3 regions of the Streptomyces sp. AC627_RSS907 genome follow, and region 3 is predicted to be linked to each of the others. Evidence: riboswitches for the same ligand, from Rfam matches in the RefSeq annotation. Region 3 holds a riboswitch; each other region holds the start of a gene.

The links. A riboswitch is a leader RNA that binds a small molecule or an ion and turns the genes downstream of it on or off. The one in region 3 is predicted to bind cobalamin.
Region 1: it holds a riboswitch for cobalamin, as region 3 does, so the genes downstream of both, KUM32_RS10635 (energy-coupling factor ABC transporter permease) here and KUM32_RS03850 (ABC transporter substrate-binding protein) in region 3, are expected to answer to the same signal.
Region 2: it holds a riboswitch for cobalamin, as region 3 does, so the genes downstream of both, KUM32_RS16015 (prenyltransferase/squalene oxidase repeat-containing protein) here and KUM32_RS03850 (ABC transporter substrate-binding protein) in region 3, are expected to answer to the same signal.

The regions. Positions count from the first base shown of each region.
Region 1 is NZ_JAGMUE010000035.1:20,378-27,394, reverse strand. It holds gene KUM32_RS10640 (FAD-binding and (Fe-S)-binding domain-containing protein) at 1-2,719, shown strand, start outside; cobalamin riboswitch at 3,441-3,626, shown strand; gene KUM32_RS10635 (energy-coupling factor ABC transporter permease) at 3,656-4,348, shown strand; gene KUM32_RS10630 (energy-coupling factor ABC transporter substrate-binding protein) at 4,345-4,683, shown strand; gene cbiQ (cobalt ECF transporter T component CbiQ) at 4,684-5,433, shown strand; gene KUM32_RS10620 (ATP-binding cassette domain-containing protein) at 5,430-6,269, shown strand; gene KUM32_RS10615 (MFS transporter) at 6,294-7,017, opposite strand, start outside.
Region 2 is NZ_JAGMUE010000064.1:45,676-52,692, forward strand. It holds gene KUM32_RS15985 (DUF5336 domain-containing protein) at 1-674, shown strand, start outside; gene KUM32_RS15990 (hypothetical protein) at 777-1,070, shown strand; gene KUM32_RS15995 (prenyltransferase/squalene oxidase repeat-containing protein) at 1,084-2,181, opposite strand; gene KUM32_RS16000 (class I SAM-dependent methyltransferase) at 2,178-2,912, opposite strand; gene KUM32_RS16005 (glycosyltransferase family 4 protein) at 2,906-4,291, opposite strand; gene KUM32_RS16010 (TetR family transcriptional regulator) at 4,495-5,175, shown strand; cobalamin riboswitch at 5,166-5,321, shown strand; gene KUM32_RS16015 (prenyltransferase/squalene oxidase repeat-containing protein) at 5,429-6,697, shown strand; gene KUM32_RS16020 (SCO2322 family protein) at 6,694-7,017, shown strand, end outside.
Region 3 is NZ_JAGMUE010000012.1:46,816-53,832, forward strand. It holds gene KUM32_RS03825 (MDR family MFS transporter) at 1-571, shown strand, start outside; gene KUM32_RS03830 (GNAT family N-acetyltransferase) at 654-1,166, opposite strand; gene KUM32_RS03835 (flavodoxin family protein) at 1,542-1,997, shown strand; gene KUM32_RS03840 (ABC transporter ATP-binding protein) at 2,327-3,145, opposite strand; gene KUM32_RS03845 (iron ABC transporter permease) at 3,142-4,179, opposite strand; gene KUM32_RS03850 (ABC transporter substrate-binding protein) at 4,176-5,180, opposite strand; cobalamin riboswitch at 5,346-5,532, opposite strand; gene KUM32_RS03855 (M56 family metallopeptidase) at 5,600-6,532, opposite strand; gene KUM32_RS03860 (BlaI/MecI/CopY family transcriptional regulator) at 6,539-6,925, opposite strand.

The sequences.
Region 1 (7,017 bases), on a different contig from region 3:
GCACGGCCTGCGCTTCGGTCCGGAACCCGCCACCCATGCCAACTGCACCCTCGGCGGCATGATCGGCAACAACTCCTGCGGCGCCACCGCACAGGCGCACGGCAAGGTCGTCGACAACATCGCCCGCCTGGAGGTGCTGCTCTACGACGGCACCCGCTTCTGGTGCGGGGAGACCGACGACGAGGAGTACGCCGCCATCGAGCGGCAGGGCGATCTGCGGGCGACCGTCTACCGGCGGCTGCGGGCCCTGCGCGACACCTACGCGGAGGAGATCCGCCGCCGGTTCCCGGACGTCCCGCGCCGGGTCTCCGGCTACAACCTCGACTCGCTGCTGCCCGAGTACGGCTTCGACGTGGCGGGCCTGCTGGTGGGCAGCGAGTCGACACTGGTCACCGTCCTGCGGGCGGAGCTGGAGCTGGTGCCGGTGGTGAGGGAACGGGTCCTGGTGGTGCTGGGTTTCGACAGCATCGACAAGGCCGCGGACGCGGTGCCCGACATCCTGCCGCACGGGCCGATCGCGCTGGAGGGCGTCGACGCCCGGCTGGTCCGGGACGAACGGATCAAGCACCTCGACGAGAAGGCGCTCGCCGGGATGCCCGACGGGAACGCCTACCTGATGGCGCAGTTCGGCGGCGACACCGTGGCGGAGGCGGACGCGCGGGCGCACCGGATGCTGGAGGCGGTGCACCGCTCCGAACACGACGCCGACTGCGCCTTCCTGGACGACCCGGCGCACGAGCAGGACCTGTGGCAGGTCCGTGAGGCCGGTCTCGGCGCCACCGCGCACATCCCGGGCCGGCCCGACACCTTCGAGGGCTGGGAGGACTCCGCGGTCGCCCCGGAGAAGCTCGGCGACTACCTGCGGCGGCTGCGCGCGCTGTTCGAGGAGTTCGGCTACCTGAGCGACACCGGGCCGAGCCTGTACGGCCACTTCGGGCAGGGCTGCGTGCACACCCGGATCCCCTTCGACCTGTACACGGCGGCGGGCGTGGCGGCGTACCGGCGGTTCATGGAACGGGCGGCCGACCTGGTCGTCGAGTTCGGCGGGTCGCTGTCCGGTGAGCACGGCGACGGGCAGAGCCGGGGCGAGCTGCTGCCGCGGATGTTCGGCGACGGGCTCGTCGAGGCCTTCGGGCGGCTGAAGGCCGTCTTCGACCCGCTGGACCGGATGAACCCGGGGAAGGTGGTCGCGCCGTACGGGCTGGACGAGAACCTGCGTCTGGGCGGTGACTGGGCCCCGTACGAGCCCCGTGACCTGCACTTCCGCTTCCCCCACGACGGCGGGTCGTTCTCCGCGGCGGCCAACCGGTGCGTCGGGGTCGGGAAGTGCCGGCAGCACACCAGTGACGGCACGGTGATGTGCCCGTCGTACCAGGTGACCCGGGAGGAGGAGCACTCGACCCGAGGGCGGGCCCGGCTGCTGTTCGAGATGCTCGACGGGCACGGGGACGGCGCGATCCGGGACGGCTGGCGCTCGGAGGCCGTCCGGGACGCCCTCGACCTGTGCCTGGCCTGCAAGGGGTGCAGGAAGGACTGTCCGGCGGACGTGGACATGGCCACGTACAAGGCGGAGTTCCTGTCCCACCACTTCGCGGGCCGGCCCTGGCGCAGGCGGCGCTCCGACTGGTCTCTGGGCTGGCTGCCCGTGCTCGCCCGGGTGGTGGGCCGCACCCGCCTCGCGCCGGTCGTCAACGCGCTCACGCACGCGCCGCTGTTGTCGGGGGCCGCGGTGGTGGTGGCGGGGGTCGCGGACCGGGAGGTGCCCCTGTTCGCCGAGGAGACGTTCGCGCAGTGGTTCGCCCGTCACGAGCCGCAGGGGGACGGGGGGCGCGGCACCGTGCTGCTGTGGCCGGACACCTTCACCAACCATTTCCACCCGCACATCGGACGTGCGGCGGTCCGGGTGCTGGAGCAGGCCGGCTGGCGGGTGGAGCTGCCGGCCGAGGCGCTGTGCTGCGGGCTGACGTGGATCTCCACCGGGCAGCTCGGGACGGCGGAGCGGGTCCTCGCCCGGACCGTGCGCGCTCTGGCCGCCCACGTGCGGGCGGGCGGTCTGGTGGTGGTCCTGGAGCCGAGCTGCGCGGCCGTGTTCCGGTCGGACGCGGTGGAGTTGTTCCCCGGCGACCAGGACGTGCGCCGGCTGCGCGAGCGGACGGTCACCCTGTCGGAGCTGCTCACCGAGCACTCCCCGGGCTACGACCCGCCGCGGGTGCCCGAGCGGTCGGCGCGGGCGCTGGCGCAGGTGCACTGCCACCAGCACGCGGTGCTCGGCTGGGACGCCGACCGGGAACTGCTGCGCCGCGCGGGGGTGGACGCCGAGCGGCTGGACTCCGGCTGCTGCGGGCTGGCCGGCAACTTCGGCTTCGAGCGGGGCCATCTGGAGGTCAGCGAGGCCTGCGCGGAGCGGGTGCTGCTGCCGCGGCTGCGGGCGGAGGACGAGGCGACCGTGGTGCTCGCGGACGGGTTCAGCTGCCGTACGCAGATCCACGAGTTCGACAGTGGTGGTCACGAGGGCGTGCACCTGGCGGAGTTGCTGGCCTCGGCGCTGCCCGGCGCCGCGGGCGGCCCCGACGTCCCGGGCAGCGCCTACGGCACCGCTCCGGGCGCCCGCCCGGCGTCCCCGGGGCCCCGCGCGAAGGTTCTGGCCCTCGCGGCCACGGTGCTGGCCGCCGCCGGCGCGACGGCGGCACTGGCACGGGGCCTGCGGCGGCGCCACTGAGGCGCGGGGACACGGGGCGGCTGCCGGAGCCGGGCACGAGGACGCCGGGGCGGGACGCGACGCCGCCACCAGGCCGAGGCGGTCCAGGGCCCGCGGCGCCACACAGGTGGTGGCCGCTGCCCGCGCTGGTCCTGGCCGGGCTCGTCCTGGCACCGATCGTCACCCGGCTGCCGGGCGCCGGGGGCCACCTCCCGGTGAACGGGCTCGGCGCAGCGCCCGTCGGCCCCGTGCGCTGCCCGGCGCCGTGCTGGCCGCGCTGCCGCTCGGCGTGGTGCTGGGCCCCGAGGCACCCCTGATGGCCGTCGGCAGCGGACTCGCCCTGCCGGCGGTGCGGCGGGCGGGCGCGGCCCGTGACCCGAGGGCGGGCGCGATCCTCGCCACGGCCGGCTCCACCGCCGCGATCTCCACCATCCTCGGCGGCCCGGTGGTGGCGGCGGTGCTGCTCATCGAGGGGGCCGGACTCGGCGGGGCGCAGCTGGTCGCGCTGCCGCTGCCCTGTCTGCCGGCCGGCGCGGCGTATGCCGGGACCTGTCCGACGAGGAGCGCGGGTGCTCCGCCGCGGGCGCGCGGGGGGCGTCGCCGCGCTGGGCGAGGGCGACCGGTGACGGCCGGCGGAGGGGGCGCCCGCCGCCCAAGGCCCGCGCGGTCCTGCGGCCTGTTCACCGGACGGGCGGGGGCCCGCCGGCCCGGAGGCATGCTTGTCACCACCCCCGTGGGAGCACTACTGTCGCCTCGCCTTGGTGAACGGGAAATCCGGTGTGATGCCGGTGCGGCCCTCGCCACTGTGAATCGGGAAGTCCGGCTCCGGCCCTCACGGGCAGCCACTGGGTCCCAGCGACCCGGGAAGGCGGAGCACGGGCGGTGGTACCCGTCAGCCAGGAGACCGGCCAGGGCGCGTCGTCCATCCACGAGGTGCTGGAGAGGGTCTGCCGAGTCATGCACATAGCCGAGGGCTTTCTGCCGCCGGCGCACGCGATCGCCTGGGGTGCCGCGTCCGCGCCGTTCGTCGTCCACGGAGTACGGTCACTCACCCGTGAGGTCAGGGAGCACCCGGAGAGCACGTTGCTGCTCGGTGCCGCCGGGGCCTTCACGTTCGTGCTGTCGGCCCTGAAACTCCCCTCCGTCACCGGGAGTTGTTCGCACCCCACCGGCACCGGGCTGGGCGCCATCCTGTTCCGGCCGCCGATCACGGCCGTGCTGGGCACCATCACGCTGCTCTTCCAGGCCCTGCTGCTCGCCCACGGCGGGCTCACCACGCTCGGCGCCAACGTCTTCTCGATGGCGGTCGTCGGCCCCTGGGCCGGATACGCGGTGTACGCGCTGCTGCGGCGGTACGGCGTGCCGCTGATGGTCACGGTGTTCTGCGGGGCGTTCGTCGCCGACCTGTCGACCTACTGCGTCGCCGGCGTGCAACTGGCGCTCGCCTTCCCCGACCCGGGCAGCGGCTTCCTGGGCGCGCTCGGCACGTTCGGGTCCGTCTTCGCCGTCACGCAGATCCCGCTCGCGGTGAGCGAGGGCCTGCTCACGGTGGTCGTGATGCGGCTGCTGGTGCAGTCCAGCAAGGGTGAACTGACCCGGCTGGGCGTCCTGTTCACCGAGGCCGGCAAGCAGCGGGCGGTGGCCCGGTGAGCCGCAACGCGAAGATCAACGCCGTGCTGCTGCTCGCCGTGGCGGCGCTCGCGGTGCTGCCGCTGGTGCTGGGCCTCGGCGACCACAAGGAGGAGCCGTTCGCCGGTGCCGACGCCGAGGCGGAGGCGGCGATCACGGAGATCGAGCCGGACTACGAGCCGTGGTTCTCGCCGCTGTACGAACCGCCGTCCGGGGAGATCGAGTCGGCGCTGTTCGCCGTGCAGGCCGCGCTCGGCGCGGGCGTGCTGGCCTACTACTTCGGGCTGCGCCGGGGCCGGCGGCAGGGCGAGGAACGGGCCGCGGCGGCGCTGCGGAACGACCCCGGAGGGGACTGAGTGCTGCCGATCGACGCGGCGGCGCACAGCAGTCGGTGGCGCGGCCGCCATCCCGTGGACAAGGCGGTGCTCGGGCTGGGCCTGACCGTGCTGGCGATCTCGCTGCCGGCCTGGCCGGGCGCGGCGCTGGTGCTGGTGACGGCGCTCGCCGTGCTGCTCGGCCCGGCGGGCGTGCCCCGCCGCCGGCTGTGGCGGGCCTACCGGGTGCCGCTGGGCTTCTGTGTGACCGGGGCGTTGCCGCTGCTGGTGCGGGTCGGGGGCCCGGGCGGGTTCCTGACGGCGGCGGACGGCGGGCCGGTGCGCGCCGCCGAGCTGCTGCTGCGCACCTCGGCGGCCTCCCTGGGGGTGCTGCTGTTCGCGTTCACGACGCCCATGTCCGACCTGCTGCCCCGCCTAGCGCGGGCCGGGGTGCCGGCCCCGGTGGTCGACGTGGCGCTGGTGACGTACCGGATGAGCTTCCTGCTGCTGGACTCCGTGCGCCGGGTCCGTCAGGCGCAGGCCGCGCGGCTGGGGCTCACCACCCGGGCCGCCGTCTGGCGTTCGCTCGGCGGGCTGGGCGCGACGGCGTTCGTGCGGGCCTTCGACCGGGCGGCGCGGCTCCAGTCGGGCCTCGCCGGACGCGGGTACGACGGCACCCTGCGCGTTCTGGTGCCCGAGGCGCGCGTCTCCGTGTCCTTCACGGCGGCGAGCGTCGCGCTGCTGGCGGCGCTGGCCGCTCTCACCCTCGTATTGAAGGGGCCGCTGTCGTGAGCGAGTCGACCGGGCCGGCGCTGGTCGCCCTGCGGGGCGCGTCCTTCGCGTACGAGGAGGGCCCGGACGTGTTCGCCGGTCTGGACTTCGAGGTGCGTGAGGGGAGGGCGCTCGCGCTGCTGGGCCGCAACGGTGGTGGCAAGACCACGCTGATGCGGCTGCTCAGCGGCGGACTCAGGCCGCAGGCCGGGACGTTGACGGCCGAGGGGGTGCCGGTGGCGTACGACCGCAAGGGGCTGACCCGGCTGCGGACCACGGTGCAGCTGGTGGTGCAGGACCCGGACGACCAGTTGTTCGCCGCCTCGGTCGGCCAGGACGTGTCCTTCGGGCCGCTGAACCTGGGCCTGTCCGACGCGGAGGTCCGCTCCCGGGTCGCGGAGGCGCTCGCCGCGCTGGACATCACCGGGCTGGCCGACCGGCCCACCCACCTGCTGTCGTACGGGCAGCGCAAGCGGGCCGCGATCGCCGGGGCCGTCGCGATGCGGCCCCGGCTGCTGATCCTCGACGAGCCGACCGCCGGGCTCGACCCGGACGGCCAGGAACGGCTGCTCGCCACGCTGGACCGGCTCCGCGCGGGCGGCACCACCGTGGTGATGGCCACTCACGACGTCGATCTCGCCCTGCGATGGTCCGACGACGCGGCGCTGCTCACCACGGCCGGGGTGCACACCGGCCCCGCGGCCCCCACCCTGGCCCGCACGGACCTCCTGCGACGGGCGGGGCTGCGCCTGCCGTGGGGCGTGGCGGCGGCCGGACTGCTGCGTGCGCGGGGGATGCTGGCCGAGTCGGCGACGGGCCCGCGTACGCCGGAGGAGCTGGCCGCGCTGACCGGCTGAGGGCCCGTCGGCAGCCGGGGCGGCTCAGCGCGGCGCGTCGCTGTACTCCGCGTCCCGGGCTTCGGCCGGCTGGTCCTCGGACCGCTTGCGGGCGCCCCCGCGGCCGGGCAGGACGGCGAGGACGACCAGGGTGCCGGCCGCCATGATGATGCCGCCGACGAGGCTGGTCGTGGCGACGCCGTGGGCGAAGGACTGGTTCACGGCGTCGGCCAGGGCCTCGGCCTGCCGCGGTCCGGCGGAGGGGTTGGCCGCGAGCCGTTCGGCGACGGCCAGTCCGCCGCCCACGGAGTCCTGGGCGGTGTCCAGCGCGGCGGCCGGGAGCCGGTCTCCGACCAGACCGGACAGCTCGTCGCGGTAGGCGGTGCCGAGCAGGGAGCCCAGGACGGCGATGCCGAGCGAGCCGCCGAGCTCCAGCGCGGTGTCGTTGGCGCCGCCGCCGACGCCCAGTTCGCTCTCCGGGAAGGAGCCCATGATGGTGTCGGTGGCCGGGGAGACGCTCAGGCCGATGGCGAGGCCGAGCAGCAGCATCGGGGCCAGGAAGTCGGTGTACGTCGAGTCCTTCTCGATGAGGACCAGCAGGAAGACGCCGACGGTGCCGATCACCATGCCGGACCCCACCATGGCCTTCACGCCCAGCTTCGGGGTCAGCCGCCCGGTCACCGCGGCGCCGACGAACACGGCTCCGGCCAGCGGGAGCAGCCGTACGCCGGTCTCCAGCGCGCCGTAGCCGAGCACGAACTGCAGGAAC
Region 2 (7,017 bases), on a different contig from region 3:
CCCGTGCCCTGCCGCAGCCCAGGAAGGTGGCGGGCCTCGACCTCGGCCAGTTCGGCGTCGCGTTCACGGTCTTCGCCGCCTGGTGCGCGCTCGGCAACATCTTCGACCCGGCGGGTGCCTTCGACGGCGACGGGGGCCTCACCGACGGCCTCGGTGCCGGTACGGGTCTGATCCTCGCCCTCGTCGCCACGCTGGTCATGGCCGCCGCCGCCGTGGCCACCCCGCTGGTCCCCGCCCTCAAGGGCTCCCTCGTCCCGGCCCCCCGTCCGGCCGCCCCCCAGCCCTACGGCGGCCAGCCCCAGGGTGGTTACGGCTACCCGGGCGCGCAGCAGCAGCCGTACGGCGCCCAGCCGGGGCAGCCCGGTCAGCCGGGCCAGCCGGGCCAGTCCTTCGGCGGCCAGCCGCAGCCGGGTCAGCCGCAGCCGCACACCCCGCAGCCGCACGCCCCGCAGCCGGCGCAGGCGCAGCCGGCCGCGGACTTCTCGCCGTTCTGGTTCGCCGTGCCGGTGCCGCGTCCGCTGTTCGCGGAGGACGGCTCCCCCACGCCGATCGCCGAGCTGGCGCCGGGCACCTGGTACCTGGCCGTCGAGCAGCGCGGCGCCAACCTGGTCGCCCAGACGCAGGACGGCCGCCGGGGTGTCCTGCAGGACACCTCGGGCATCCAGCGCGGCTGACCGGCACCTGTCCGCCCGCTCCACCCCGACGGCCCCTCGCACCGGAACTCCCGGGCGGGGGGCCGTGGGTTTCCCCGGAGCATCCGGGGTCAGACGGAAGACATGTCCCCTCGATATCGCACTGGTTCCAACTCCGCCGGGACGGCCGTCGCGGTGATCGCGGACATCATGGCCGTCATCCTCGGACTGTGGATTCTGATGTACCTGCTGGACGCCAACCGGGCCAACGACCTGGTTCAGTTCGTCCATGACGCGGCCAACTGGCTCGCCGGCTGGTCACGAGACCTCTTCACCTTCGACGAGGCCTGGGCCCGCGTGGTCGCCGGCTACGGGCTGGCCGCGGTCGTCTACCTCTTCGTCGGCCACGCCATCGCCAACCGCCTCCACCGGCGCTGAGGCCGCGCGGCGGTCAGACGCAGCAGTCCGGGTCGAGGCCCCTCGGCAGACGGTCGCCGGAGAAGACCTGGCAGGTGGCCTCGTGGCCGCCGAGGGCGGCGACGGCGAGGAGCAGGGAGCCGGCCGTCCAGGTGGTCAGTTCGCGCGGCCACACGGCGTCGTCCTCGAAGACGTAGCCGGTCCAGTACAGGCCGCTGTCGGGGTCGCGCAGGTGCTGGATCGACTGGAGGATCTCCAGGGCGCGGTCGGACTCGCCCACCGCCCAGAGGGCGAGCGCGAGTTCGGCCGACTCGCCGCCCGTCACCCACGGGTTGGGGACGACGCAGCGCACGCCGAGGCCCGGGACCACGAAACGGTCCCAGCTCTCCGCGATGCGGGACCTGGCCTCCGTACCGGTCAGCGCGCCGCCCAGCACCGGGTAGTACCAGTCCATCGAGTACCGGCCCTTGTCCAGGAACCGCTCCGGGTGGCGGCGGATGGCGTGCCGCAGGGCGCCCGCCGCCAACTCCCAGTCGGGCTGCGGCTCTTCGCGCTGCTCCGCGATGGCGAGCGCGCAGCGCAGCGCGTGATGGACGGAGGAGCTGCCGGTCAGCAGCGCGTCCGGCGTGTCCGTGCCGTCGTCGTCGCGTCGCCAGCCGATCTGCCCGCCGGGCTGCTGCAGGCGCAGCACGAACTCGACCGCGCCGACGACGACGGGCCACATCCGGTCCAGGAAGGTGTCGTCGCCGGTGGCGAGGTAGTGGTGCCAGACGCCCACGGCGACGTAGGCGACGAAGTTGGTCTCCCGGCCGCGGTCCGTGACGTCGGCGAAGTCGCCGTCGGCGTACGCCGCGTACCAGGAACCGTCGGGGTTCTGGTGCCGGGCCAGCCATGCGTACGCCCGCTCGGCGGCCTCGTGCTCGTCGGCCGCGTCCAGGGCCATCGCCGCCTCGATGTGGTCCCACGGGTCGAGGTGGTGGCCGCGGAACCACGGGATGGCGCCGTCCTCGCGCTGGACGGCGAGGATGCCCCGGACGGTCGCGGCGGCCTCGGCCTCGGTGAGGACTCCGGGCAGGACGAGGTGTTCGGTGCGAGGAGTGCGGGGCGTGCCGGGAGTGCGGGAAGAGGTCACGCGGCGTCCACCGGCGGCAGGTGCGGCTTGGTCGCGTAGGCCACGAAGCTCTTGCCGATCAGCGGGTTCAGCGCCTGCTCGGCGACCCGGGTGGCCAGGGGCTTCTTCATGATGTCCCAGACCAGCAGCTTGTGGTACGCCCGCACCGGCAGCGCCTTGTCGTTGTCGACGCCGAAGGCGCACTTCAGCCACCAGTACGGCGAGTGCAGCGCGTGCGCGTGGTGGGTGCCGTACGGCCTGAGGCCCGCCTCGCGGATGCGGGCGAGGAGCTGGTCGGCCTTGTAGATGCGGATGTGGCCGCCCTCGACCTCGTGGTAGGCGTCGGACAGCGTCCAGCAGACCTTCTCGGGGCCGTAGCGCGGCACGGTGACGGCGATGCGCCCGCCGGGCTTGAGGACGCGGACCATCTCGGCGAGGACGCCCTTGTCGTCGGGGATGTGCTCCATCACCTCGGAGATGATGACGACGTCGAAGGACGCGTCCGGGAAGGGCAGGGCCAGCGCGTCGCCCTCCATCGCCGTGGCGGTGGCGCCGGCCGGGGCCTCGCCGGCCTCCTTCATCGCCGCGAACCACTTGGCGACCTCGCGGATCTCCTCGCCGTTCCGGTCCAGCGCCACGACGCGGGCGCCGCGCCGGTAGCACTCGAACGCGTGCCGGCCGGCGCCGCAGCCGAGGTCCAGGACGCGGTCGCCCGGGGCGAGCGGGAACCGGGAGAAGTCGACGGTCAGCACGTGGCCCTGCTTTCGGGGTAGACGCCGGTATCACTGGTGGCCGGGGTCGCGGGCACGATCCTCGGACCGGTCGTGGAGGAGGCGCCGAGGGCCTCGCGGTAGCGGGCGACCGTGCCCTCGGCGGCGCGGGCCCAGGTGAAGTGCCGCAGGACGCGTTCGCGTCCGGCCGCGCCGAGCCGGGCCCGCAGTTCCCGGTCGCCGAGCAGCCGGTTCAGTCCGGCGGCCAGCGCGCCCGCGTCGCCCGGCGGCACCGCGAGGCAGGTCTCCCCGTCGCGTCCGGCGACCTCGGGGACGGCTCCGCCGGTCGTGGCGAGCAGCGCCGTTCCCGTCGCCATGGCCTCGGCGGCCGGCAGCGAGAACCCCTCGTACAGCGAGGGCACGCACGCGACCTCGGCCGACCGCACGAGGTCGACCAGCTCGGCGTCCGGGATGCCCTTGACGAACTCGACGGCGCCGGCGAGCCCGTACCGCTCGATCGCCTGGGCGACGGGGCCCTCGGCGGGCCGCTTGCCGACGACGACGAGGTGGGCCCCGGGATGCTCGGTGCGCGCCTTGGCCAGCGCCTCGACGAGGAAGACCAGGCCCTTGAGCGGTACGTCGGCGCTGGACGTGGTCACGATGCGGCCCGGCACCCGCGGCACCGACGGATCGGGCGAGAAGAGGTCGGTGTCGGCCCCGATGTGGACGACGTGGATGCGGTCGTCCCGTACGCCGAGGTGGTCGATGATCTCCTGGCGGGAGGTGCCGGAGACGGTGAGCACGGACGGCAGCCGGCGCGCGACGCGCTTCTGCATGCGCGTGAAGGCGTACCAACGGCGCACGGAGTACCGGCGCTTGCGGGAGCCGGCGGCGTCGAGCTCCAACTGCCGGTCGACGGTGATGGGGTGGTGGATGGTCGTGACGAGGGGGGCGCCGACGTCACCGAGGAGCCCGTACCCGAGGGTCTGGTTGTCGTGGACGACGTCGAAGTCCCCGCGGCGGGCACGCAGATGGCGGCGGGCGCGCAGGGAGAACGTCAGCGGTTCGGGGAAGCCGCCGGTCCACATCGTGCCGACCTCGAGCGCGTCGATCCAGTCGCGGTACTCGTCGCGTCTGGGGGTGCGGAAGGGATCGGGCTGGCGGTAGAGGTCGAGGCTGGGCAGCTCGGTGAGGGACAGCCGGTCCTCCAGGCCCTCGTCGAGCACGGGATAGGGCTGGGCCCCGATGACCTCGACCCGGTGGCCCAGGCGGGCCAGTTCGCGCGAGAGGTGGCGGACGTAGACGCCCTGGCCGCCGCAGAACGGGTTCCCCTTGTAGGTGAGCAGTGCGATGCGGAGCGGTCGCGATCCGTCGGCGGCGGGCTCCGGGCGGGGACCCTCCTGACTGGCCTCAGCGGTCACTCCGGACCCCCTCCTCACTGCGCTGTCCCGCGACACTACGTCGGACGATAATCTAGAACAAGTTTCAGACTTGATCGTCAGCTTGATCGCCGGCTTGATCGTCGGAGGATCCGAATCTACCGGCAGGTAGGAATGCTGTGACGAGTGGATCAGGTGATTCACGCCACGGCGCGGCGGACGGCCGGGCGGACCACGGGGAGAAGGTGACCGAGGTGGACAAGCACGCTGCGGAGGGGGCCGGTCCCGCGCAGCGCTCCGCCGCCCCTCCCCTCACCGAGCGGCAGGAGGCACGCCGCCGCCGCATCCTGCACGCGACCGCCCGGCTGGCCTGCCGGGGCGGTTTCGAGGCGGTGCAGATGCGTGAGGTCGCGGAGTCCTCGCAGGTCGCCCTCGGCACGCTGTACCGCTACTTCCCGTCCAAGGTGCACCTGCTGGTCGCCACCATGCAGGACCAGCTGGAGCGGTTGCACGGCACCCTGCGCAAGAGTCCGCCGGCCGGTGAGACCGCGGCGGACCGGGTGGCGCTGACCCTGATGCGGGCCTTCGGCGCGCTGCAACGCGAACCCCGGCTGGCCGAGGCGATGGCCCGTGCCCTGACCTTCGCCGACCGCAGCGTCTCCGCGGAGGTCGACCAGGTCTCCCGCCGGACCACGGCGATCATCCTGGACGCGATGGGCGGCCTGGAGGACCCGACCCCCGAGCAGCTCTCCGCGGTCCGTGTCATCGAGCACACCTGGCACTCGGCCCTGATCACCTGGCTCTCCGGCCGCGCGTCCCTCGCCCAGGTCAAGGTCGACATCGAGACGGTGTGCCGGCTGATCGAGCTGACGCGGGCCGGGGCGAGCGGACGGGCGGCCCGGCCCGGCCCTCTTGCCTCCGGGTAAAGTGGCCGCGTCGTCATCACACCCGTACGGGGGGAAGCCGGTGCAATTCCGGCGCTGACCCGCAACCGTGAGCCGCCCGCCGAGGCCCCTCGGAGATCTCCTCGGGCGGTGAGCCGGAATGCCCCGCGCGGACGTGACCGGCTCACGTGCCCGGCGCCCGCCGGAGCACGGGCACCGTCGAGGCATACGGGGCCGAGCCGCCCGGGGTGTCCCGTGCCGCCCGGCCCCGCGCAGGGAAAGGCACCCGCCGCTCATGAACGTCCGCCGTCGCAGCAGCGCCGCGGCCCTGGCCGCCATAGCCGTGATCGGCGCCGCAGCCGCGCCCGCGGTCGCCGCCGGTCCGTCGCCCTCCCCGTCCGCACCCGCGTCCGGGTCCTCCGGGCTGTACGGCACCGCGGACCCCCAGTACGACGGCGTCTGGCGCCAGTCCCTCGCGCTGCTCGCGCAGAAGACCGTGGGCCTGGTCCCTTCGTCGAAGGCCGTGGAGTGGCTCACGGGCCAGCAGTGCGACAACGGCGCCTTCGCCCCGTACCGCGCCGACACCACCAAGGCGTGCGACGCCAAGACCATGGCCGACACCAACAACACGGCCGCCGCCGTTCAGGCGCTGTGGGCCGTCGGCGGGCGCGGTGACGCCGTCGAGGACGCCCTCACCTGGCTGAAGTCCGTCCAGAACAAGGACGGCGGCTGGGGCTACAGCCCCGGCGGCCCCAGCGACGCCAACTCCACCTCCCTCGTCATCGGCGCGCTGACCGCCACGGAATCCGACCCCGAGCAGGTCGTCAAGGACGGCAGGACCCCGTACGACGCCCTGCTGACGTTCGCCCTGCCCTGCGCGAAGGACAAGGGCGCGGGCGCCTTCGCCTTCCAGCCGGACGAGGACGGCAAGCTGCTCGCCAACGCGGACGCCACCGCCGCCGGTGTCCTGGGCGCGCTCGGCAAGGGCCTGGTCACCGAGGCCGGCGAGAAGACCGGCGCCGCCACCTGCGCCCACACGGGGAAGCCGACCCGGGACCAGGCCGCCGCGAGCGGCGCCGCGTACCTCGCCGACGCCGTCGCCGAGGACGGCCACCTCACCTCGGCGCTCGGCGGCTCCGCCGACCAGCCCGACTACGGCAACACCGCCGACGCCGTCGTCGCCCTCGCCGCGCAGGGCGGCGCGGACAAGGCGGCCAAGCCGCTGGCCTGGCTGCAGAAGAACGCCGCGAAGTGGGCCGAGGAGAGCGGCCCCGCCGCCTACGCCCAGCTGATCTTCGCCGCCCACGCCACGGGCACCGACCCGCGCGACTTCGGCGGCACGGACCTGGTGGAGCGGCTGGGCGCCACGGGGCCGGCCACCACGGGCGCCCGCGTGACGGACACCGCGACCGTGAGCGAGGAGGACGGCGCCAAGGACGAGAAGAAGGACGACTCCTCCGTCGGCGTCTGGTGGTTCGTCGGCGTCTGCCTCGTCCTCGGCATCGGCGTCTGCGTCGGCTTCCTGCTCAGCGGCCGCAACAAGAAGAAGCGGCAGCAGCCGTGAGCCGCCGCCTCGCCCCTCTGCTGCTGGCCGCGATCGTGCTGCTCGCGGGCGCGGGCCAGGCGCAGGCCGCCGGCTACCGGTACTGGTCCTTCTGGGACCGCGACGGCGGCCAGTGGGCCTACGCGACCCAGGGCCCGTCCCTCGCCCGCCCCTCCGACGGCGACGTCCAGGGCTTCCGCTTCGCGGTGAGCGAGAACTCCGCCGACGCGGCCCGGCCGCGCGGCACGGCGGACTTCGCGACGATCTGCGCGAGGACGCCCGCCGAGGAGGGCCGCAAGCGCGTCGCCCTCGTCCTCGACTTCGGTACGGCGTCCGACGCC
Region 3 (7,017 bases):
CGGTGCGGTCGCCATGACCGTCGGCCTCGCACTGCTGGCCACGATCGACGCGAAGACGCACTTCGGTCTGCTCAGCCTCTACATGGCGATCCTGGGCGTCGGCGTCGGCATGCTGATGCAGAACCTGGTGCTGGCCGCGCAGAACGACGTGCCCGCCGCCGACCTGGGCGCCGCGACCTCCGTGCTGTCCTTCTTCCGCAGCATGGGCGGCACCATCGGCGTCAGCGTCCTCGGCGCGATCCTCGCCAACCGGGTCACCAGCGAGATCACCAACGGGCTCAGGGACGCGGGCATCACCGCGTCGACCAGTGAGGGCTCGGGCGAGGGCAGCGTCCCGGACATGACCACGCTCCCCGCCCCCATGCGGTCCATCGTCGAGCACGCCTACGCCGTCGCCACGGCCGACCTGTTCCTCATCGCCACGCCCTTCGCCCTGCTCGCGCTGGTCGCCGTCGTCTTCCTGAAGGAGAAGCCGCTGAAGACCACCAGCGGCATGGAGCGCCTCGCCGAGGAGGCCGGTGAGGCCTCCGCCGCGCCGGCCGGCAAGGGTCCGGCGGCGCCCGTCGCCTGAGGTACCCGACAGCAGCGGGGCCGCCCGTCCGGATGCGGACGGGCGGCCCCGCTGTCGTGCACGGCGGTGGTTCAGCCGGCGGTCAGATGCCGAACGGTGCCGCGTAGCGGACGGTGCCGGCGGGGAGCGGGTGACCGGCGTCCAGGGTGAGGGCCATGAGGGCCTCGTCCGGCACGTCGATGGTCACGCCGATGCCGTGGGCCGAGGCCCGGGTGAAGCCGAACCGGGGGTAGTAGTCCGGGTGTCCGAGGACGACGACGTGACGCTCGCCCAGCCGCCCGGCCGCGGTCAGCGCCGCCCGGACGGCCGCGGAGCCGACGCCGCTGTGCTGCCGCTCGGGCCGCACGGCGACGGGTGCCAGGCACAGCGCCGGGCTGTCCCCGATGTGGCAGCGGGTCAGCAGGGCGTGACCCACGGGGCGGTCGCGGTCGTCCACCGCGACGACGGACAGTCCGTCGATCCAGGCGTCGGGGTCGGCGCGCAGCGCGTCGACGAGCGCGGCCTCCTCCGGAGTGGGGAAGGCGGCGCGGACGATGTCACGGATGGCGGGGACGTCGGCGCCGGTCTCGGCGCGCGTGTTCCAGATGTGGGACATGACGGGATGTGGATCCCTTTCCGGGAGTGCGGTTCGTCAGGGTAGGACCGTGGCCCGGGGCACGAGAGCCCCGGGCGCCGCGGGGAGCGGCTTCCTGCGCGGTCATCGACCCCACCTCCTCGTCGTCCCGGTCGTCCCGGTCGTCCTGAGCCTGATCGAACGCGAACGCGAGCCAGTGTATCCGCGCGGCGGCGTGACGTACGGTCCGCGTGGCCGGGTCCGGCCTCCGGACGGTGTCACCCGCGCCGTCGAGCGGCTCTCCCGGTGATCCGGGCGGTGCGAGGGGCCGGTCGCGACGGCTGATCCGGGGGCCCGCGACGGCCGGCCGGGGGTGTTTCTTGCGGTCGGCGGGTGCCGGACGGCAGGCTTCGGGATGTGTCCACTTTGCTGATCGTGCATCACACGCCCTCGCCGCACTGCCAGGCGATGCTGGAGTCCGTCGTCTCCGGGGCGACCGCCCCCGGGATCGAGGGGGTGCGGGTGGTCCGGCGCGCGGCACTGGCCGCCACGGCGGTGGACGTGCTGGAGGCCGACGGTTACCTGCTGGGCACGCCCGCCAACCTGGGCTACATGTCCGGGGCCCTGAAGCACTTCTTCGACCAGGTCTACTACCCCTGCCTGGACGGGACACGCGGCCGGCCCTACGGCTACTACGTGCACGGCGGCAGTGACACCACGGGCGCGGTGCGCGGCATCGAGTCGGTCACGACGGGCCTCGGCTGGCAGCGCGCGGCGACGGCGGTGAGCGTGGCCGGTGAGCCCACCAAGGCCGACCTGGAGGCCTGCTGGGAGCTGGGGGCGACGCTCGCCGCCGGGCTGATGGACGGCTGACGCCGACGCGGGCCGGTGCCGGCGGGGCGGTGCCCGCGCACCGGGGCGGCCACGCGAGCACGACCGGCCGGCCGGGGTGTGATCCGCGTCGGCACCGCCCTGCGTCCCTGCCGAGGCCGGCAGTGCGTGGCACGCTCCGCCCGACCGGCCGGGGAGTCGTCCGCGGCGCCGGTGCCGTACGTCGCCGCCGACGCCGGGCCGCACACGGCACGCTCCTGCGCGGCGTGGAGGCTCGCCGTCGGGACGGGGCCGGCACACGCGGGGGCCGCCCGATGGAGCGGGGGGGCGGCGGCTCGGACGTCCCGCCCGCGTCGCCCACCGTGCGGCGGTCACTCCCGGACGGGCGGACCGCCGGACGGGGGCGGGCTCGGCGGCTGTCCCGTCAGCGTGCCGAGGAACCGGACGTGCGGACGGCCGCCCGGGCCGGTGCCGGTGACCTCGGCGCGTACCCGGTAGACGTCCGCGACCAGGTCCGCCGTGAGGACCTCCGCGGGGTCGCCCGACGCCACCACCCGCCCCTCGGACAGCACCACGAGATGGTCGCAGTACATCGCCGCGAGGTTGAGGTCGTGCAGGGCGACGACGGTGGTGACGGGCAGGGCGGCCACGAGGGCCAGCACATCGAGCTGGTGCTGGATGTCGAGGTGGTTGGTCGGTTCGTCCAGCAGGAGTTCGCGCGGCCGCTGGGCGAGGGCGCGGGCGATCTGGACGCGTTGCCGTTCGCCGCCGGAGAGCGTGTGCCAGAGCCGCTCCGCCCGCCCGGTCAGGCCGGTGCACTCCAGGGCCTGAGCGACCGCCTCCTCGTCGGCCGCCGACGCCGGGGCCCAGGCGCGGCGGTGCGGGATCCGGCCCAGCCGGACGACGTCCCGGACGGTCAGCTCGACCTGTGTGTCCGCCTGCTGCTCGACCACGGCCACACGCCGGGCGACGTCCCGGCGGCCCACCCGGTCCAGCGGGCGGCCGTCCAGGGTGACGACGCCGCCGGCCGGGGCGAGGACGCCGGCGAGCAGCCGCAGCAGGGTGGACTTGCCCGAGCCGTTGGGGCCGAGCAGGCCGGTCGTGGCGCCGGGACGGGGGCTCAGGCTGACGCCGTCCAGGATCAGCCGCCCGCCGGCGGTGCGGGAGACCCGCTCGGCGCCCAGCGTCACCGTGCCCTCCGGGTGCGGTACAGCACGAGCACGAAGGCGGGCACGCCGATCAGCGAGGTCACCACGCCCACCGGGACCTCCTGGGGTGCGAGGACGGTGCGGGCCAGGGTGTCGACCCACACCAGGAACACCGCCCCGGCGAGCGCGCAGACCGGCAGCAGCCGGGCGTGTCCGGGGCCGGTCAGCGCCCGTACGGCGTGCGGCAGTACGAGGCCCACGAAGCCGATGGCGCCGACCGAGGCGACCAGGGCCGCGGTGAGCAGGGCGGTGGCGCACAGCAGCACCAGCCGGGTGCGGGCGACGTGGACGCCGAGCGTGGCCGCCGCGTCCTGGCCGAACGCGAAGGCGTCCAGCGTCCGGGCGTACCCGAGGCACACGGCCAGGACCAGCACCAGGACCGCCGTGCCGGTCCCCACGTCCGTCCAGTCCGCGCCGCCGAGCGAGCCGAGCAGCCAGAACAGCACGCCGCGGGTGGTCTCGGCGTCGGCCGCGGTCATCACCACGAAGGAGGTGAGCGCGGAGAACAGCTGCATCGCCGCCACGCCCGCGAGCACCACCCGGTCCGTAGTGCCGCCGAGACTGTGGCTGAGCAGCATCACCAGCGCGAACGAGCACACCGCCCCGATGAAGGCGCCGCCCGACACGGACAGCGCGCCGCCGCCCACGCCGAGCACGACGACGAGGACGGCACCGGACGAGGCTCCGGACGAGACGCCCAGCACGAAGGGGTCGGCGAGCGGGTTGCGCAGCAGGGACTGGAGTACGGCCCCGCACACGGCGAGTCCGGCGCCGCACACCGCCGCGAGGAGGGTGCGGGGCAGTCGCAGGTCCCAGACGATGCCGTCCCGGATCGGCGTGACGTCCGCGGCGCCGGTGCCGCCGAGGTGGGCGGCGACCACGGACCACACCTCGCCGACGCCGATGTCCGCCGGGCCGACGGTGACGGCCGCGGCCACGGAGACGCACAGGACGACGATCCCGGCCGCCGCCCACGCGGGGTGGCCACGGCCCGTCGCGCGTATGCCGGTGGTCACGTGGCGAGCCCGTGGGAGCGCAGGGCCGCCGCCAGCTTCTCCACACCCTCGACGGAGCGGACGGTGGGGTTCATGGCCTGTCCGCTGAGCAGCACGTACCGCTTCTTCCTGACGGCGGTCATGTTCCTGGTGACGGGGTTGGACTCCAGGAACTCGATCTTCTTCGCGGCCGTCTCGGCGGTCTGGGACCTGCGGGTGAGGTCGCCGAGGACCAGGACGTCGGGGTCGCGGTCGGCGACGGTCTCCCAGCCGGCCTGCGGCCATTCCTCGTGGGTGTCGTCCATGACGTTCTTCGCGCCGACCGCCCGGGTCATGATGCCGGGGGCGCCGCAGCAGCCCGCCAGGTAGGGCGAGGTGGAGTTGGCGAACCAGTACATGAGGGTGACGCCGGAGGCGTCGATGCCCGAGGTCGCCCTGTCGATCCGGCTCCTGAGTCCGGCGACCAGCTCCTCGCCGCGCTGCTCGACGCCGAAGACCCGGGCCAGGTCGCGGACTTCGGCGTAGACGGTGTCCATGGTCAGTGGCTCGACGCGGCTGCCGTCGCCGTCGCCGCCGTTGTCCTTCCCGACGCAGTCGGACGGGGACAGGTAGGCCGGCACGCCCAGTTCGGTGAACCGTTCGCGGGTGGCCACGCCGCCGGTGCCGAGGGTGGAGGCGAACGACGCGGCGACGAAGTCGGGTTCGGCGTCCAGGACCGTCTCGAAGGACGGCATGTCGTCGGCGAGCCGGGGCACGCCGGCGTTCGCCTTCTCCAGCCCCTTCATGACCGGGTCGGTCCAGGTGGCGGTGCCCGCCATGCGGTCCTCCAGGCCGAGCGAGAGCAGGATCTCCGTGGTGCCCTGGTTGAGGGAGACCGCCCGCCGGGGCGGTGCGGTGATCCTCACCTGCTGCCCGCAGTCACTGACGGTGCGTGGATAGCCGGCGGCCGTCGGCTCCGCCGCGGCGGAGCCGGTGGCGGGCTTCCCGGAGCCGCAGGCGGAGACCAGCAGGGCGCCGGTCACCAGCAGGACGGGACCGCGGAACGAACGGCGGCAGCGGGGACGGCGGGAGAGGCGGAGAGGACGGAGGAGGCGGCGGGGGCCGACGGGGCGTGCTGCGGGCAAGGAAGATCCTCTGGCGTCGAGGGCTCATACGCGAAGCCCGTTCGTACGGTGCGGCCCGCGCCCTGCGCGGGCGCGGGTGCCAGCAGGTCTTCGGACTCGGGATCGACCGGACGGGACGCCTTCCCGGACGGCGTGTGCCGCCCAGTGGCCCGTGTCCCGCCCGTCCCCCTCACCGCTGCGCGTCAGTTCCGGACTCTCACCGGATTCCCTGACCCACCAGGTGGGTACGACTGGCTCCCGCAAGCTACCACAGGGTCATCCCGCCTCCGCGGGGGCGGCCGGCTGCCCGGCCGCCCCGTCCTGGCCCCTGGCGTCGCTCACAGGGGCGTCGCGGCGCGGAGGATGAGGAACATGGTGACGGCGGCGTTCGCGGACGACATCGCCGACACGGCGGTTCCGGCGGCCGCCGCCCACGCCGCCAGGCCCACGGAGGTGAACACCGAGGGCCAGGTGCGGGCCGTCGGCGCGGGGCCCAGCAGGGCGGCCACCCGGCGCGGCACCGGGCCGGGGGCCGCGAGGCCGGCGAGGGTGGCGACGGGGGTGCCCCGCGAGACGAGGGCCGCCTTGCCGATCGCGGTCGCCACCGCGCGGCGGCTGCCGACCGCCCGCGCGGCCGCCTCGTCCGCCCACCGCTCCGCCGTGTAGGCCACGGCGGTCCGCAGGGGCCGCAGGAACGGGTTGGCCAGCGCGGCGAGCCGGACGGCGAGCAGGAAGCGGTGGTGCCGGGCGGCGAGATGGGCCCGCTCGTGGGCGAACAGCGCGCGCCGCTCGGCCGGTTCGAGACAGTCGAGCAGGGCCGTGCTCACCACCACACGGTCCCGGTCCCCGCCGGGCAGCGCGTACGCGTAGGGCACGTCGTCCGGCAGTACGGCGACCCCGGTGCCCGGCAGCCCGGCCAGTGCGCGGTGGGCGCGGCGACGTACCCTGCCGTGCCGCCACAGGGCCCGTGCCGAGGCCACGACCACCGCGCACAACGCCGGGATCGCCGCCTTGCCGACGACTTCGTCGTACGGCACCGCCGCCCGGACCTCGGGGTCCGACCAGCCGTCCGGCAGGGGGTTGCCCGGCAGCTGCGCGGTGCCCACCACCATCACCAGGGCCAGGCAGACGGTGCTGCACAGCGCCATCACGGCGGCCACGGCGGTGAGCAGCCGGGTCGCGGTCCGCGGGTGCAGATGCTGTTCGGCCAGCCGGGCGATCGGCCACGCCGTCAGCGGCAGGACCAGTGGCAGGAAGACGAAGACCCCCATGAGGCGTCAGTCTTCCTCCGTGTCGGGCGTGTGCCCCAGGAGGTCGCGCAGCAGCCGCTCGTCGTCCGGGTCGAGGCCGGTGACGAAGCTGGCCAGCACCGCTTCCCGGTCGTTCTCGGCGTCCAGGACCTTGCGCATCTTGCGCGCGGCCAGGCCCGCCTGGTCCGAGGCGGGGGTCCAGGCGAAGGAGCGGCCCGCGCGCTCGCGGCCGACCGCCCCCTTCTCCAGCAGGCGGGTCAGGATCGTGATCACCGTGGTGTAGGCGAGGTCGCCGCCCAGGCGCTCCTGCACCCAGCCGGCCGTCGCGGGCCCGTCCGCCTCGCGCAGCGCCGACAGCACCAGCGCCTCCAGCTCGCCCTGGCCCCGCCGCCGCGGACGCCGGTGATCCGTCACGACCCGCCTCCTTCCGCCGCTGTGCGTCGTCCGAGGTCACATCGTATAGAAGTCCGTGCGGAGCCCTTCCCGAGCGCCCCGGACGGTCCCCG